Regions from separate parts of the Nonomuraea mesophila genome, predicted to be linked through region 2. Evidence: riboswitches for the same ligand, from Rfam matches in the RefSeq annotation. Region 2 holds a riboswitch; each other region holds the start of a gene.

Region 1 (2,180 bases), on a different contig from region 2:
GCATCAGCCGCTCGCTCGGCGTGGACCTGGCGACCGGCGAGCCGGTCAGAGGTCTCGACGACGCCCTGACCGGCGTGGAAGCGGTCATCGACGCCCTGAACGCGCCTCCGGCCGGCCCGGAGGAGACGGTGGCGTTCTTCGGCGCCACCACGCGGAACCTGCTGGCCGCCGAGGAGCGGGCCGGGGTGCGCCACCACGTCCTGCTGTCGATCGTCGGGATCCACCGCGTCGAGGGCAACGCCCACTACGCCGGCAAGCGGGAGCAGGAGCGGCTCGTGGCCGCCGGGCCGGTGCCGTGGACGATCGTGCCGGTCACGCAGTTCCACGACTTCGCCGAAATGGTGGCGAGCTGGACGGAGCAGGGCGGCGTCGCCACGATCGCGCCGCTGCTCGTGCAGCCGATCGCGCCCGCCGACGTGGCCGGCGTGCTCGCCGAGATCGCGACCGGCGAACCGCGTGGACGGTGCGCCGACGTCGCCGGTCCCGAGCCGCAGGACCTGGTCGACATGGCCCGGCGCACGCACCAGGCACGGGGACGTACGGTGCGGCTCGTGCCGACGTGGTCGGGAGTCTTCGGCCCGGCGATGGCGGGGGACGTGCTGATGCCCGGCGAGGGTGCGCGCATCGCGCCGACCACTTTCGATGCCTGGCTGGCGGAGCAGCGGTGAACGTCCAGGCCGGCTTCCCGGCGGCGCGGGCACCGACCTGCGACGCCCGCTTCATAGGGGGCCTGCGTACGGTGCCGGGAAAATTTTGCCAAAACTCTGGAACGCCTGCACACGCGGCGTTCCAGGGCCTTCTCAGGTAAAAAACACATTGCATGGGGATTTATACCGCTTGCAGCGCTTATGGGGTGGTATATACCTTTCTGGGGATTACGGCAGAGGTCAGCGGTGATCGTTCGCCCGGCCCTTTGCCGCGACATTGACAGGCCGAATCCGCACAGCGCGGAACCGGGGACCCACCTTTCCGGGGTGAATCGCACGCCGGCCGACGGCCGCGTGCGTAGGGCACTTCCACGTCCGAACCCGTCAGCTAACCCGGTAGGCACTTGGAAGCAAGGAGTCGATCCCCCCATGCGCGAACTCACGCGACGTCTCAGCCTTTCCGCCGCCGGCGCCCTGCTGGCCGGAACCGCCGCGCTCTCGGGCGCGAGCGCACCCGCGTACGCGGACCCCGTCGAGCCGGGCTCGGCCCAGGCGGCCGAGCAGCCGACGCTCACCTACGGCCAGGACGTGTCCAACTACCAGCCGCAGCACGACTGGGCGGCCAGCCCCGCGCAGTTCGGCATCATCAAGGCCACCGAGGGCACCGACTTCCGTGACGCCGCCTTCTCCCGGCACTGGAGCGAGCTGGGCAAGAAGGGCATCGTGCGCGGTGCGTACCACTACGGACACCCCGGCAACGACCCCATCGTCGAGGCCGAGCACTTCCTGTCGGTGGTGCACGCGCAGCCCTCCCAGGCCGGCGACCTGCTGGTGCTGGACCTGGAGACCACCGACGGCAAGTCCGTCGAGGAGGTCAACGCCTGGGCCAAGGCGTGGCTGGCGCACGTGAAGGCCGAGACCGGCATCACCCCGATGTTCTACAGCGGCTGGAACTTCGCCGACACCTACGGCAAGGGCCTGGCCGAGTACCCCCTGTGGGTGGCCCACTACAGCAAGCCGAAGGGGACGGTGACACCGCCGGCCGACTGGAAGTCCTGGACCATCCACCAGTACTCCGACTCCCCCATCGACCAGAACGTCTCGGCGCTCTCCCCCGACGAGCTGCGGGCCCTGGGCCGCGCCTCCGCCTGACCGAGCGCGCCTGACCGAGCGCGGCTGACCGAGCGCGGCTGACCGAGCGCGGCTGACCGAGCGCGGCTGACCGAGCGCGGCTGACCGAGCGCGGCTGACCGGGCGCGGCTGACCGGGCGCGCGGAGGGCGGGCCGGCCCTCCGCGCGCCGGTCAGGTCGCGTACGGGTCCTGGCCCGCGCGGATGCGTCCCGCCATGGCCTTGAGCGCATCCAGCGCGGCCAGGTACGTCAGCGGGCCGAACGAGACGCGGGCGACGCCGAGGGAGGCCAGCCTGCCCAGGTCCATGCCGGGCATGCAGGACACGTTGACCGGCCCGGCGACGGCCTTGACCAGGTCGCCCACCACCTCCTCCGACGGGGCCAGGATGGGGAAGACGCAGT
Region 2 (2,180 bases):
ATGGTGATCTGCGCCGGCGGGCTGCTCACGACCGTGACCGTGGCGGGGATCGCCTGGGCGACGCCAGAACTGCGGAACTACGCGCCTCAACAGATGCCGTCTCCCGGGTAGGAGGCGGATCTGCGTGTCGGCACAGTGTCAGGTCCGGTTACGCGCCTGGCCCGCAGCGTTGCCATAGCGGGCTGGTCGACCGCCGCAGATCGTCGCCCACCGACCGACGGTTCCCGGCGCAAGCCCGAGCAGCCGGCTTCTTGCTACGACGGCGCAGGCGAAGCAGCGGGAGCACAGGGTTCTCCCTTGTCAGTTCATGGAGATGTGCACGTGGTCGTAGTGGTTCTCCGTGATGCTGCCACGGTCGGACATCGTGCTCCAGCCCGATCCGTGGTTGATGCGCTGCTTCCAGATGACGTACTTGACGCCCAGCTTGCTCTTGTTCTTGATGGCCCATTCCGCGATGCGGTCGCCCAGGGCGGCGTTGGCGGCGGAGGGCATCGAGCCGCCCGTGCTCATCATGAAGTCGCAGGCCCGGCCCAGCGGGTGTTCGCCGCTTGAGCCGCCGCGGAAGCAGCCGACGGTGAAGGGCAGCGCGAAGTTCTTGCCGATCTGCTCCTTCATCAACCGCGTGCGCGGGGTGATGTTGTCGGAGCCGGACGGCAGTTCGGGCGCCCAGCCGCCGTCCGACCTGCGGTTCGTGCCGAACGGCACCAGGTCCTGCAGCTTCTTCTCGATGTCGTCGATGACGTCCTCGGCCTTCTCGCGCCGGCCGGCCACCTCGGCGGCGTCCTTGCGGATCTTGCCGGCGAGCTCGGCGGCCTCCAGGGCGGCCTTCTTCTTCTGGTCGCGTGCCTTGGCCACGCCCTGCACGAACGCCTGCTGCTCGGCGGTGACCTGGTTGAGCACGGCCGCGCCGCCGCTGTTCTCGGGCAGCATGAACGCGGGAACGCCGGAGTTGCCATTCTGGTAGCGCAGCCGGGCGATCTCGGCGACCCGCTTCTCGGCCGTCGTGAGCGCCTCCTCGGCGGTGGCCAGCCGGGCCTTGGCCGCCTTGGCCGACTTCTGTGCCTTGGCCAGCTCGACCCGCTTGAGGTTGTACGCCTCGATCAGCTTGTCGACCTTGTTGTTGAGCTGCTTGAGCTGGGCCCGTAGCTCCGACTCCTTGGGCTTGGCCGTTGCGGACGCCGGGGCCGCCGAGACGGCGACGGCGGCGGCGGCGATGAGACCGATGGCAAGACTCGCGGGGGACGAAGCCGCCACGTAGGTGTTCCTCTCCCTCTGCCGGCCGGGTTAGCTGACGGGTTCGGGTAAGGGAGCTGCGTTTCCCTACCACCGAAGTGGATTCACCCCAGGTGCGATGGGTCCCCGGCTCCTGGGCAACTCGCCCAGGATTAGGCGGTGCAACGGCTGTTACGGCCGGTGCATAACGGGATATTAGTGGTAGATCACGAGTCATGCGACCTTAAGTAGAAATCTATTCTTGATCGATCCGTGACCGGAGCATACAGGCCGCCTCCTCCGGCATCACGTCGTTGACGAACGCGCCCATCGCGGACTCCGAGCCCGCCAGATACTTGAGCTTGTTCGGCGCCCGCCGGATGCTGAAAAGCTCCAGATGCAGGTACGCGAGCTCGCGGTCCCGCCGCACCGGAGCCTGGTGCCAGGCCGAGATGTACGGCATCACGCCGCCGAACAACCCGTCGAAGGCCCGCAGCACCGAGGTGTAGAGCGGGGCGAACGCCGCACGTTCCTCCTCCGTGAGCGCCGCCAGGTCGGGCACCTGCCGGTGCGGATAGACGTGCACCTCGAACGGCCAGCGCGCGGCCGCCGGCACGAACGCCGTCCACAGCTCGTTACCGGCCACCACCCGCGTCCCGGCGGCCCGCTCGGCGGCCAGCACGTCGGCGAACAGGTTGCCCGGGCCCTGATGGCGGGCCGCCGCACCGAGCTGGAGCTTCGTCCTGGGCGTGACGTACGGGTAGGCGTAGATCTGGCCGTGCGGGTGCGCCAGCGTGATACCGATCTCCTCACCCCGGTTCTCGAAGCAGAACACCTGCTCCACGCCCTCGATCGCGGACAACTCGGCCGTACGGTCGGCCCAGGCCTCCATGACGAGCCGTACCTGTGCGTCGGAGAGCTTGGAGAAGGAGGACGAGTGGTCGGAGGTGAAGCACACCACCTCGCAG
Region 3 (2,180 bases), on a different contig from region 2:
CCCTGGACGCGCCCGCCGAGAGCGCGCTCTTCGCCCGGTACGCGCAGGCCGCCCGCCGCCACCGTGCGGCCATCACCCTCCTGATCACCCACCGTTTCCCGACGGTGCGCATGGCCGACCTCATCGTGGTGCTGGAGGACGGGCGCATCGCCGAGCAGGGCGGCCACGACGAGCTCATGGCCCTTGACGGCCGCTATGCCGGGCTGCACGCCGTTCAGCGGGCCGCGGCGGGCGGCGAGGGCTGAGACGGGTGGCGAGGGCTGTCCGGACGCGCGAGAGCGCGCGTCCCATGCGGGACGCGCGCTCGTACGCGGGGGGACCGGGGGGTCAGGCGGCGTACTCGGGGTATCCGTAGCCGACGACCTGGGAGGTCGGACGGGTACGCTCCTCGACCTTGCCGTTGCCGGTGTTGCCTTCGATCGTGGAGATGGTGCCGTCGCCGTTGTCCTTCACGACGAAGCCGACGTGCTGGATGTCGCTGATGTCCTTGCTGCCGTCCCAGGAGAAGAACACCACGGCGCCGGGCCTGGCCTCGGTGCCGAAGCGGTCGTTGGCGGCGAACCACTTGGCGTGGGCGACGGTGTAGGCGTCCCAGCCGACCTGCGGGCGGGCACCGGTCTGCTCACCGACCCAGGAGACGAACATCGCGCACCAGGCGGCGTTCAGGTACGCGGCCCGGTTGCCCCCGTCACGGGCGATGGTCTCGGAGGCGCGCTGCGAGTTGGCGTACCACTTCTGGTACGGGGTGCCGCCACCGGCGGCGTTCTCGGAGACGCCGACCTGGGACTTGGCGAAGTCCAGCACCTGGGAGGCGGTCACGTTGACCTTGGTCTCCTTGGCGGCGCGCTTCTCGGACTCGGTCACCGGCGAGACGGCGGCGGGCCTGTCACCGGGAGGGGTGTCGGCGTTGGCGGCGACGACGTTCACGCCGAAGGCCGAGGTGAGGACGGCGGCGCCGAGTGCGGCGCGGGCGATGGTGCGCTTCGGGACAGCGGTAAGTCGGAACGTGGCCATCGAGGGGATAACTCCTTGCTTCCATGCCGCTTACCGGGTTAGCTGACGGGTTCGGGCGTGGAAGCTGCCCTACGGCACCAAGGTGCCGATTCACCCCAAAGGACGTGGGTCCCCGGTTCCGCGTGATGCGGATTCAGCGGTCACAGGACGATCCTGTGATCTCGTGCGATGGTCAGACATAGCCGGACAAACCGGACGTATGCCTTGAGATGCCCCACAAGGTAATACATGAGGCAAGAGGATTACAACTGCATAAAGCCCAGCTAGGCGAGTTGCCTGCGAGCGTCGGCCAGAAGCCCAAGCATGGCAAGGGATTCGTCAAGAGGCATGATCGAGGATTCGATCCTGCCCTCGGCCGTGGCGGCGCGGACCTCGCGGAGCTCACCGGCGTATCCGTTGTCGGCCGGATCGAGCACATGCTCCTCCGGCTCCATGGAGGGCCCGGTGAGGACGATCCGCTCGGGCGCCCAGAACGGCGCATGGATGTCCGCCCGCATCTGAGTACCTACAACACAGGCCTGGTTCGGGTAATTCCCCAGCAAGGAGGTTTCCACGAAAGCCCTTGCGCCGCCGGGGTAGAGCAACATCCCGGCCGCCTCCGCGTCAACTCCGTTCGGCGCCAGCGAGCCCGTGACGCGCAGGCCCGTGGGCATGCCGAGAAGCAGCTGGGCCAGGCCGAACGGGTAGACGCCCAGGTCGAGCAGCGCGCCGCCGCCCAGCTCGGGGGCCCACAGCCGGTGCACCGGGTCGTACGGCATGGCGAAGCCGAAACTGGCCTGCACGGACCGGATCTCGCCGAAGCGCGCGTCGCCGGCGATGAGCCTGATCAGCGGGTTGAACCGCATCCACATGGCTTCCATGAGGAACACGCCGGCCTCACGCGCCATGCGTACCATCTTCTCGGCGTCGTCCACGGTCGCGGCCAGCGGCTTCTCGCACAAGACGGACTTGCCCGCGGCGATGGCGGCCTGCGTGACCCGCAGGTGCTCGGTGTGCGGCGTCGCCACGTAGATCGCGTCGATCGCCGGGTCGGCGCACAGGCGCTCATAGGAGCCGTAGGCCGACTCCGCGCCCAGCGCGGCCGCGAGGGCCCGCGCCCGTTCCGGATTCCTGGAGCCGACGGCGCCCACCCGCATCCCGGGTTCCGCCACGATCGCCGCCCCGAC
Region 4 (2,180 bases), on a different contig from region 2:
GTCCGGTGCTCACCGTGTCACCTCGCTTCGAGTGCGCGCGTGGCACATGTCAGGACACATGCCTGTGCTGCCCAACGTATCGACATAGGTATCAACAATCACCTTTCCGTGTGGTCAAGGTCCGCGTCACCCGACGTCAGGTGGAGCAGCATGCGGGTGTTGCCCAGGGTGTTCGGCTTGACGTGTTCCAGGTCGAGGAACTCCGCTACACCCTCGTCATACGAGGCCAGCAGCTCGGCGTAGACCTCGGGGGAGACGGGTGTGCCCTGGATGCGGCGGAAACCGTGCCTCGCGAAGAAGTCGACCTCAAAAGTAAGACAGAATACACGCTGCAGTCCCAGGTCTTTGGCCTGCTGGATTAGCGCCGAGACGATCCGATCGCCCACCCCCATGCCTCGGCATTCGGGATCGACGGCCACCGTACGGACCTCCGCGAGGTCCTCCCAGAGCACGTGGAGCGCCCCGCAGCCGACGACCTGACCGCCACGCTCGGCCACCCAGAACTCCTGTACGTCTTCGTACAGCGTCACCGTGGCCTTCTTCAGGAGCCGCGGGCCCGCGCCCGCGTAGGTGTCGACCAGGCGCCTGACCCCCCGCACGTCCGGCGTGCGAGCACGCCGGACCACCACCGCGGTCTCCGGCACACTCAGTTCCGCCACCTGCTCCATGGCTCTCCAGAGTACAGATGTCATTACGGCTCGGACCTAACTCGCATGTCTCCGCCCATCCTGTTACAACTCGTGGCCGAGTGAGTACGACGTCGCTCCCGGCCTTCGTTCGGGAGGAAGCACCACATACGGCCCCACCGGCACGACTGCCACCGAGATCCCCTTGTGACACTTCGGTTGCGAAACCTCTACAGAGTTGGCAGTTCTGGTTGAGCAGGAACCCGGAGTGCATTAGTGTCCAGCGACGATGATCCCCGCGTGTCGCGCGCGGGGAGGCACGCTCAATTCCCCTTCAGGGAAGCCGGGGAACCGCCGGTGGCGACCGCCATCACGGGGTGAATCCGAGTTTTTCGGTAGGGCTGCTCCGGCCCGAACCCGTCAGCTAACCCGGTAGGCGTCTACGAGAGGAGCATGGTTGGTGAAGCGCACGCTCGACCGTGGGAGGAAGTCGCCGGGCAGGCATGCCGGTTCTCCGCAACGCCCCCGGTTGCGCCACCGCCTCGGTGTGGCAAGTCTCACAATCGCCGCGCTGCTGCTTTCGGTTCCCACCGGCCCCGCCCTCGCCGACCCCAAGCCCTCGCTCAAGGACCTCGCCTCACGGGTCGAGAAGATGCACACCGAGATCGAGACGCTGACCGAGCGGTACAACGGCCAGCGGGAGAAGCTGAAGACGGCCAAGAAGGCCGCCGAGGCCGCACGTAAGACGCTGGCGGCCAGCGAGGCGGACCTGACGGCCAAGCGCGCCAAGGCCGCCCTGCTGGCCCAGAACGCCTACATGACGGGCGGGCTGAGCCGGGCGCTGGCGTTCACCTCCTCCGAGAACCCCGACAGCTTCCTCGACGGCGCCGCGACCACGTTCGCCATCGAGCAGCGGCAGGGCGAGGAGCTCAACCAGCTCACCAAGGCCATGAAGGCGGCCGAGCGCGCCAGGGCGGGCGCCAAGTCGCGCATCGCCGAGGTCGAGAAGATCGTCAAGGATCTCGACGGCAAGCGTGACAAGATCAGCAAGCTGGTAGCCAAGGTCGAGAGCAACCTGTTCAGGCGGGCGCTGGGCGAGGCCGGCCGTCCCGGCACGCGCGCCACCCGCGTCAACCTGCCGATCGCGGGCAGCGGCAAGGCCGCGCAGGCGGCACGGTGGGCGCTCACGCAGCAGCTCAAGCCGTACGTCTGGGGCGCCGAGGGTCCCGGCTCCTACGACTGCTCCGGCCTGGTGATGGCGGCCTACCAGCGGGTGGGCATCTCCCTGCCGCACTACACCGGCGACCAGTGGACGGCGGGCCGGCACATCTCACGCGACGAGATGCGCCCTGGTGATCTGGTGTTCTTCTACGGCGACCTGCATCACGTGGGCATCTATCTGGGCGGCGGCATGATGGTGCACGCCCCTCGGACGGGCGACGTGGTGCGGATCGCGTCGATCGCACGGCGGCCGTTCGCGGGTGCGGTGCGCATCGCCGACTGAGCGGCGACGGGCACCCGCTAGATGAGCTGCCGGCGTGCCGCCCACGCCAC

What was found. Region 2 has a riboswitch for cyclic di-AMP ahead of E1295_RS19625 (coiled-coil domain-containing protein). Riboswitches for the same ligand answer to the same signal wherever they lie in the genome.
Region 1: linked by a shared signal. The riboswitch ahead of E1295_RS45570 (glycoside hydrolase family 25 protein) and the one ahead of E1295_RS19625 (coiled-coil domain-containing protein) in region 2 are both predicted to bind cyclic di-AMP.
Region 3: linked by a shared signal. The riboswitch ahead of E1295_RS23805 (CHAP domain-containing protein) and the one ahead of E1295_RS19625 (coiled-coil domain-containing protein) in region 2 are both predicted to bind cyclic di-AMP.
Region 4: linked by a shared signal. The riboswitch ahead of E1295_RS51965 (C40 family peptidase) and the one ahead of E1295_RS19625 (coiled-coil domain-containing protein) in region 2 are both predicted to bind cyclic di-AMP.

What each region holds. Positions count from the first base shown of each region.
Region 1 covers NZ_SMLD01000262.1:2,487-4,666, forward strand. The annotation lists gene E1295_RS45565 (SDR family oxidoreductase) at 1-668, shown strand, start outside; cyclic di-AMP (ydaO/yuaA leader) riboswitch at 921-1,065, shown strand; gene E1295_RS45570 (glycoside hydrolase family 25 protein) at 1,077-1,799, shown strand; gene E1295_RS45575 (isocitrate lyase/PEP mutase family protein) at 1,951-2,180, opposite strand, start outside.
Region 2 covers NZ_SMLD01000048.1:14,462-16,641, reverse strand. The annotation lists gene E1295_RS19630 (MFS transporter) at 1-111, shown strand, start outside; gene E1295_RS19625 (coiled-coil domain-containing protein) at 301-1,254, opposite strand; cyclic di-AMP (ydaO/yuaA leader) riboswitch at 1,260-1,402, opposite strand; gene galT (galactose-1-phosphate uridylyltransferase) at 1,469-2,180, opposite strand, start outside.
Region 3 covers NZ_SMLD01000064.1:42,445-44,624, reverse strand. The annotation lists gene E1295_RS23810 (ABC transporter ATP-binding protein) at 1-245, shown strand, start outside; gene E1295_RS23805 (CHAP domain-containing protein) at 328-1,014, opposite strand; cyclic di-AMP (ydaO/yuaA leader) riboswitch at 1,027-1,163, opposite strand; gene E1295_RS23800 (Gfo/Idh/MocA family protein) at 1,278-2,180, opposite strand, start outside.
Region 4 covers NZ_SMLD01000086.1:10,647-12,826, forward strand. The annotation lists gene E1295_RS50265 (RDD family protein) at 1-13, opposite strand, end outside; gene E1295_RS28025 (amino-acid N-acetyltransferase) at 99-668, opposite strand; cyclic di-AMP (ydaO/yuaA leader) riboswitch at 937-1,080, shown strand; gene E1295_RS51965 (C40 family peptidase) at 1,174-2,130, shown strand; gene E1295_RS28035 (helix-turn-helix domain-containing protein) at 2,148-2,180, opposite strand, start outside.